DNA from 2 places in the Siphonobacter sp. SORGH_AS_0500 genome. Region 2 is predicted to be linked to the other one. Evidence: riboswitches for the same ligand, from Rfam matches in the RefSeq annotation. Region 2 holds a riboswitch; the other holds the start of a gene.

Evidence for each region. Region 2 has a riboswitch for thiamine pyrophosphate ahead of QE357_RS02330 (TonB-dependent receptor). Riboswitches for the same ligand answer to the same signal wherever they lie in the genome.
Region 1: linked by a shared signal. The riboswitch ahead of thiS (sulfur carrier protein ThiS) and the one ahead of QE357_RS02330 (TonB-dependent receptor) in region 2 are both predicted to bind thiamine pyrophosphate.

Annotation. Positions count from the first base shown of each region.
Region 1 covers NZ_JAVIYT010000001.1:3,194,923-3,199,124, reverse strand. Annotated here, with positions in the region: gene thiC (phosphomethylpyrimidine synthase ThiC) at 1-1,811, opposite strand, end outside; gene thiS (sulfur carrier protein ThiS) at 1,813-2,028, opposite strand; TPP riboswitch at 2,120-2,214, opposite strand; gene QE357_RS13670 (hypothetical protein) at 2,359-2,697, shown strand; gene rplI (50S ribosomal protein L9) at 2,780-3,223, opposite strand; gene rpsR (30S ribosomal protein S18) at 3,311-3,562, opposite strand; gene rpsF (30S ribosomal protein S6) at 3,647-4,009, opposite strand.
Region 2 covers NZ_JAVIYT010000001.1:538,041-542,242, forward strand. Annotated here, with positions in the region: gene QE357_RS02330 (TonB-dependent receptor) at 1-2,400, opposite strand, end outside; TPP riboswitch at 2,515-2,610, opposite strand; gene QE357_RS02335 (hypothetical protein) at 2,745-3,773, shown strand; gene QE357_RS02340 (flagellar motor protein MotB) at 4,029-4,202, opposite strand, start outside.

The DNA.
Region 1 (4,202 bases), 2.7 Mb from region 2:
GCTTTATCGAAAACCTCTTCCCCTTCAATCTCGTGCTGTTCGGCGAAGGCCCGTACTTCCTGCGTAATCTTCATTGAGCAGAAATGGGGTCCGCACATGGAGCAGAAGTGGGCGAGTTTAGCTCCTTCGGCGGGAAGCGTTTCATCGTGGAATTCGCGAGCAGTATCGGGGTCCAGTGAAAGATTGAACTGATCTTCCCAGCGGAACTCAAAGCGAGCTTTACTCAAGGCATTGTCCCGGTATTGAGCCCCCGGATGGCCCTTGGCTAAGTCGGCGGCGTGAGCGGCAATTTTATAGGTAATCACCCCATCTTTCACGTCCTTTTTATTGGGTAAGCCCAGGTGTTCTTTGGGGGTTACGTAACACAGCATGGCCGTACCAAACCAGCCAATCATGGCAGCACCAATACCCGAGGTAATGTGGTCATAACCCGGAGCAATATCCGTTGTCAGCGGGCCGAGGGTATAGAAAGGAGCTTCGTGACAATGTTCCAATTGTTTGTCCATGTTCTCTTTGATGAGATGCATGGGCACGTGACCAGGACCTTCAATCATCACCTGAACGTCGTGTTTCCAGGCAATTTTGGTTAATTCCCCGAGGGTTTCCAGTTCAGCAAACTGAGCCGCATCATTAGCATCGGCAATCGAACCGGGCCGTAAGCCGTCGCCGAGCGAAAAGCAAACGTCATACGCCTTCATAATCTCGCAGATTTCTTCAAAATGCGTGTAGAGAAAATTCTCTTTGTGGTGAGCCAGACACCATTTCGCCAGAATACTACCCCCACGGGATACAATACCCGTTACTCGCTTGGCAGTCAGGGGAATGTAGCGAAGTAATACACCCGCATGAATGGTAAAGTAATCCACGCCTTGCTCGGCTTGCTCGATGAGTGTATCCCGGAAAATCTCCCAGGTAAGGTCTTCAGCCTTTCCATTTACTTTTTCCAGAGCCTGATAAATGGGAACCGTTCCCACGGGTACGGGGCAGTTGCGAATAATCCATTCGCGGGTTTCGTGAATATTTTTTCCCGTCGATAAGTCCATGAGCGTATCACCACCCCACCGACAACTCCAGACTGCTTTTTCTACTTCTTCTTCAATGCTGGAGCTAACTACGGAGTTACCAATGTTGGTATTAATCTTCACCAGAAAATTGCGGCCAATAATCATCGGTTCGCTTTCCGGGTGGTTAATGTTGGACGGGATAACCGCCCGTCCGGCAGCAACTTCCTGACGGACAAATTCGGGAGTAATGAACTTTTGTGGCGTATTCGCTCCGAAACTGTTGCCCGGATGCTGGTGCTTCAGAGAGGCTTCCTGCTGTTCAATTCGCTGGTTTTCCCGAATGGCGATGTATTCCATTTCGGGAGTAATGATTCCCTGTTTGGCATAATGTAACTGGCTGACATTTAGCCCTTTTTTAGCCTTTAAAGGTAATCGGATATGCTCAAAACGCAGAGCATCCAGGCTACGGTTCGCTAATCGTTCGTTGCAGTATGCTGAAGAAAAAGAATCCAGTTGTTCAACGTCGGCCCGATCCTTAATCCATGCTTCCCGAAGTCGGGGTAGACCTTTTTGTAAATCAATAGTAGCATTGGGATCGGTGTATGGGCCGCTGGTATCATAGACCGTAACGGGAGCATTGGGTTGTCGGCTTTCTTTGCCGTTGAAATTCGTAACCGTATCCGAAAGGGTGATTTCCCGCATGGCTACCTGAATGTTATGCAGCGTACCGGGAACATAGACTTTCCGTGAACCTGTCAGTGGAGCACGGGTAATGGTTTGGGGCGATGGCAGTTTTTCGTTTTTCATGTTAACCTCCCTGAGTGGCTTGAAGAATGGTGATTTTCTCGTTCTCGGATACGATAAAATGTTCCCAGGCAAGACGGGGAACAATGGCATTGTTAACGGCAACGGCAATGCCTTTTTTTTCGGCGAGGGCCAGTTGCGTCAACAGCGAACGCAGAGACGTAGCCTCTGGCGTAAGAACGGCTTGGTTGTTGACAAATACGGTCATAATGCGTTTCATGTCGCATGAAAGCACAAGCCCAGGGGAGACAGAAAATTTGCGAGGAGAGCAACGAAAACACCCGTGCATACGGACGTGTTTCCAGAAAGAATGTAAGATCCTCACTTTTCCCTACGCAGGTCCTAACCTGGTCAGGTTCAAAGGGTATGTCTCAGCCCAATTCAACGGGCACCCCTAAAGTTTGGCTTTTCAGCGAGGCAAAGGTAGAAAGACTTATTAGCTTTCAAAGAATGAACGTAATTTTTTAACTAAAAAGGCCAGGTGTGTCTAGGGCTTAGCAATGCTACGGCCAGCGTGGTTCGATTAGTTTTTACTGGTAGTAATTAGGTTATGGGAAGCCGAGAAGATTTGAGATGGAAGGGGAGAAATGCTGCCAGCGGAAAAGCTGGCAGCGGCAACCGAGATGAAAGTGGGTTAAAAGCGGGCCGGATTACGTTGCTTAAAATGTCGCTGCCAGCTTTTTCGCTGGCAGCCAATAAGTCAATAGGAAGCCGAGAAGCTTTGGAATGGAAGGGGAGAAATGCTGCCAGCAGAAGAGCTGGCAGCGGCAACCGAGATGAAAGTGGGTTAAAAGCGGGCCGGACTACGTTGCTTAAAATGTCGCTGCCAGCTTTTTCGCTGGCAGCAATAAGTCATAGGAAGCCAAGAAAATCTGGAATGAAAGTATAAAAATACTGCCGGTAAAAATATAACGCAGAAAGCCCCCACCAGTATAAACCAGTGGGGGCTTTCATATATGAAGAGCTAAAGCTTATTCGCCTACGATAACGAAAGCTACTTTGTGCTTCACTTCTTTGTGAAGATCAAGCGTAGCAGAGTAATCGCCGAGTGACTTAACTTCAGAGTCAAGCGTGATTTTCTTACGATCTACTTCAAAACCTTTTGCTTTCAGAGCGTCAGAGATTTGAGTGTTCGTTACACGACCGAAGATACGTCCGCTTTCACCTACTTTAGCAGGAATTTCCAGCGTCAGATCACCGATAGAAGCTGCTAATTCTTCAGCATCTTTTTTCAGTTTCTCGGCTTTGTGAGCAGCTTGCTTAATGTTTTCAGCAAGGATTTTTTTGTTGGCTTCGCTGGCCATTACCGCGAATCCTTGGGGAATGAGGTAGTTACGACCGTAGCCAGCTTTCACTGCTACTAAATCGTTCTTATAACCCAATCCCGCGATATCGGTTTTGAGAATAACTTCCATTTCTTTAAATTAAATGAGTTTTATGAGTTTCCAGTTTTCGGTTGTCCGTGGTCAGTTTTTCTGAAAACTGTAGACAGACAACGGCAACTACTTCAGAGAATCGCCAACGTATGGTAATAACCCAATGTGACGGGCACGCTTCACAGCCTGAGCTACTTTGCGTTGGTTCTTCAGCGTAGTACCAGTAATACGACGGGGAAGAATCTTGCCTTGCTCATTCAATAACTTGAGAAGGAAGTTAGGATCCTTGTAATCAATGTATTTAATGCCGGCTTTCTTGAAGCGGTCATATTTTTTGCGGTTCTGGTTTTTATCCAGAGGTTCGTTTTGTAATGACATGGTCGTGAAATGATTTTAGTTGATGGTTATTAGTTGATAGTTGTTAGATCAAACAACCAGCAACGAATAACTACTAACGATTAACTATTCAGCGGAAGCTTCTTGTTTCTTACCTACCAGACCTTTACGCTTGCGTTCGTTGTAAGCAATCGCGTGTTTGTCCAGAGAGATAGTAAGGAAACGCATCACTCGCTCATCACGACGGTATTCTGTTTCGAGAGTAGCGATTACGTCTGGGTTCGCTTTGAATTCTACCAGGAAATAAAAGCCAGTTCCTTTTCCTTGAATAGGGTAAGCCAGTTTTTTCAGGCCCCAAGACTCTTCGTGGATCAGTTCTGAACCGTTATCCGTAAGAATTTTTTTGAATTTGTCGACAGCATCCTTCGTCTGGACGTCAGACAAAACGGGAGTAAGGATGAATACTGTCTCGTACTGTTTTTGTGACATGTGTTAGTACGGAAAATGTGAAAAAATTAATATTAATCGAAAATCGAGCCGCAAAAGTACATACTTTATCTATAATAATAAAACCCTCCCCTTAAATATTTTATAATTAATTGTAGGAGAGAAGATTAACGCAGATACACGGTATAACTTAAGTCAAAAAAAGCTTCAACCGGAAAGGTTGAAGCTTTGAGAT
Region 2 (4,202 bases):
CGCCAGGAAGTTAAATCCGGCTTGTGGATAGTAATAATTTTCAGTAGTAAACTGTCCTTCTGATGTATAGCTGAACGTATAGCCATTCGATTCATAAAGTCTATTGAAAACGTTATTGAGCAGTAAACTCAGGTTTATTTCCTTCACAAATTTGGGCTTAATGCTATAAATCGCCCGAACATCGTTTGTGAAGTAACTGGTTAACTTGCGGTTTTCATCCTGCGTATTATCCAGATATTGTTTCCCTACGTACTTCGCCAGCCAGCCTAATTCCAGGTTTGTAACGGGCTTCCACAGTAACTGTCCACCGGCAATGACATTAGGAGAAAATGAGATGTCCGTATTATTGAAAGTAGCCTGCGTTTGGGTAGGACGACCCAATGCGTCGTACACATCGTAATTATCGTAATAAGCCGTAAACGTCTTGATTTTATTCCGGCTAAAAGTTGCGTTTGCATTCAGCGTAAGTGTTTTCGTGAATTGAAACGCTCCTTCTACTTCAATACCAGAGCGGTAACTCTTGCCCGCGTTCGTTCGCGTAGGGCTTCCTACGTCATTCAGCTTTCCAGTTAATACAAGCTGATCGCGGTAATTCATGTAATAGCCATTTACATTCAAAGCCAGCTTCCCGGACTGGTATCGATACCCAGCTTCCCAATCTTGCAACCCTTCCGCTTTGGGGCGACTCTGAATCGTAGATTGCGTATAATCGTCGCGGTTAGGTTCCCGGTGAGCTACGCTAAAGGAGGCATAAGCGGAGTGATGCTCATTGATCTGATAATTCAGTCCAAGTTTAGGATTGAAGAAACGAAGAGCCGCCTGTTGCTGCGTGTTTTGACCGAGGCTTCCAATCCCGTAAAAATCATAATTTACTTTTCGGAATTGAGCATCCGCAAAGACATTGAGTTGTTCGGTTAACTGGTAATACGCTTTGGCGTAAAAGTTAAGATCGGTTTTACTAGCGTCGTCTTCGTAATAACGCGTACGAATGTTAGAGTTACTCGCAAAACGGGCCCAGATGACTTCCCCAAAATGTTTGCCGGTGTACTTATTCCAGCCCCCACCAATGTTCACTTTCAGCTTTTTGAAGGAATCATAATCAAAGGAGAAGACCGTCCCGTAGAAATCATTATCCAGCCATTTCCGACGAATCAACGTCGTAGTGTCTATCGTAACTCCACCAATGACTACGGGTAATAAACCGTAATCGCTTAGGTTTTGCTTAGGCTTGTATTCCTCGAAATACCCACGGCCTTTGGTGTAATGCAGGTTGAAATTGAAGGTCCAGTTACGGCTCAACTGATGGGAGCTGAGCAACTGATAGTTATCCTGCTGATAGTTATCTGTCTGATTATCGTAAGTAAATTCGTTATACGTCCGATTGGTTGTTAGCAACGCTTCAGGTACGCCATTCCAGGCCTGATAGGTTTTTTCAATACCGGAGAAAACATTCAGACGAACGAACGATTTCTTGCCAAAGTAAGCCCCTGACAGATAAAACGATTTGAGATTAGAGCCCGCCCGGTCAATGTATCCATCGGAAGTAAGTCGGGATAAACGAGCATCAACGGTAAACTTGCCGTTAATCAGGCCGGAACCAACCAGAACATTATTTTTGATGGTATGAAAAGAACCGACGCTGTGATTCGTTTCGGCGTAAGCATCCTTGCGAAATTCATTGGTTTGTACGTTTACGGTCGCTCCGAAAGCACCTGCTCCGTTAGTAGAAGTTCCCACCCCCCGCTGAATCTGAATGCTGGTGGTACTACTGGCAAAATCGGGCATGTTTACCCAGAACAAACCCTGACTTTCGGCATCATTATAAGGAATACCATTCAAGGTTACGTTAATGCGGGTGGCATCCGAACCGCGAATGCGAAAGCCCGTATAGCCAATACCCGCTCCAGCTTCGCTTGTACTGACCAGAGAAGGCTGAAAATTCAATAACACGGGTAAATCCTGTCCCAAGTTCTGCTTCTGAATCTCTTCTCCACCGACGTTGGTGAAAGCCATACCCGTCCGCTGATTGGCCCGTGTGGCTGAAACCACGACTTCATCGGCCATGTACGAACTACGAACCAATGCAATCTGAAGTGGTTGTGACGGATCCAGATTAACGCGTTGTTTTTCGTAACCAAGGTAACTAACCTCCAGCGTTTGAGCAGTAGCGGGAAGATTACTTAAGGAGAAAGTACCGTCGGACTTCGTTGTTATGCCTCGCTGGGTTCCAATGACCCGAACACTAGCACCGGGTAAAGGCTGTCGGTCGGCAGCATCGATAACCGTTCCGGTACTATTTTTCTGGGCATAAGTGGTGAAGGAAAGAAAGAAAAGACCGCACAGCAGGACTCTAAGGAAGGCCGTTGTGCTTCTTGCGGAAGTAATAAAAGTCGCATGCATAGGATGTAACGCCAAGCGACAGGTAAAGGGGCTGAATCCCGTCTGGGTTCAGTAATACTAGTAAATGAAACGATGGATGATGTGAAAAATTCGGCGGACTATTGACAGTACATGCTGAATTTTCAACGCTTTCCCTTCGACGGCATTATCCGTATCAGGTTCAATGGGTATGATCTCAGCCCGTTGGGTAGGGCACCCCTTTATGCGATCAGTAGAACAAAGGTAGGCGTTTGTGTTTAGTTCAAAGGGTTAAAACCAATTTATTTTATAGGGTAATCGCCTGCGTTCCAACCTTTGGAAAGAACCTGGGGTCTTTAGATGGTCCTTCCATAACCTTACCTACCATGAAAGTTTTCACCATGCTTTGCTTTATGGGCATAGCAGCCTTCCTGGGTATGACGCTCGCCTCTACCCAAAAACAGGTTCAACCTATTAATGCTGTCATTGGCGACGAGAGTTACCTCGAAACGTTTGGCCGTTGCCCGGATAACCAGACTTCGGAAACCTTTCGAATTGAAACCCATCTGGCTTACGTGACCACAAAACTGCGTTCTCGTAATGTCAGTTACCTGCCTGAAAATCTCCAAAAAAAGCGAAAGCAGATGCTGGAATTGTTACAGCAGTATCGGGATGAAGGGCGGTTCCCTAAAAACTACGATCATCCTGACGAACGTCGCCCCTGTTTTATTGATCGCGACGGAGCCATCTGTGCGGTAGGGTATCTGATTGAGCAAACCGCGGGCCGGGAAGTAGCCGAGCGAATAAACGCCCGGCATCAATATGATTATATTCAGGACATGGATATGCCGGAAGTGAAAGAATGGATTCAGCAATCAGGATTAACGGAAGAGGAATGTGCGATGATTCAGCCGAGTTATTTTAGTTATGGTTCCAGTGAGTACGTATCTCGAAATCGTATTTCAACTGCGTACGGAATTAGTTCCGGGATTGCAGGGGGGCTAAGTCTGGGAATAAGTGCTTTGAATATACATCAGCTTCAAACAGGAAGTAATGATAAATGGATACCAGCAATAGGAATGTTATCTGGAGCAGGGGAAATAGTATTAGGATTAATCAATCGGCCAGAGCCTTTAGGTACAGCTTATAAAATTGATGGTAAGTATGTGGATATGAAGAATATGATTTGCGGGGGCTGCTATGGTACACTCACCGAAGTATACTACACAAATCGGCATCAGGAAATACTCTCTTGGGCAAACGTAAGTTTAGGGGCCTTAACTATGGCTTTAAGTTCCTGGAATCTATTTCATAAGAAAGAAGAGAATCAGAAGCACTTTCAAACAAGTACCCGGTACGGGGTAACCGCTTTACCTAAGTCTGGGATTCGAATAACGATGTTGAAAAGTTTCTAATTCCCTCTGTAGAGACGCGACTTTATCGCGTCTGGCCGGGAGAAGAAGATAAATAAAAGGGTAACAAGACCGCTTCTTAACCAGACGCAATGGATGCTCGTCTGGCTGGTAGGTAGAATGAATGAGAGGTAAGAAAAACCGCCTCTTACCCAGAGGCGGTCAAGTTGGGTCTGAATAAGAGGAGCGGTCATAAAAAACCCCGGCTCACTCCTGGTGAGCCGGGGTTTTCACGTGTATCCTTCTTCAAGGAATGCCTTATTTTTTCTCCAGCAACTGGAAGAACTCATCCAGACGTGGAGTGAGGATAATCTCGGTTCTGCGGTTGACTTTACGTCCAGCCGCACTCTTGTTAGAGTCCTTGGGTTCGTACTCACCCTTGCCGGCGGCGGTCAAACGAGCGGGATCGACCTTGAACTTGCTTTGCAGCAG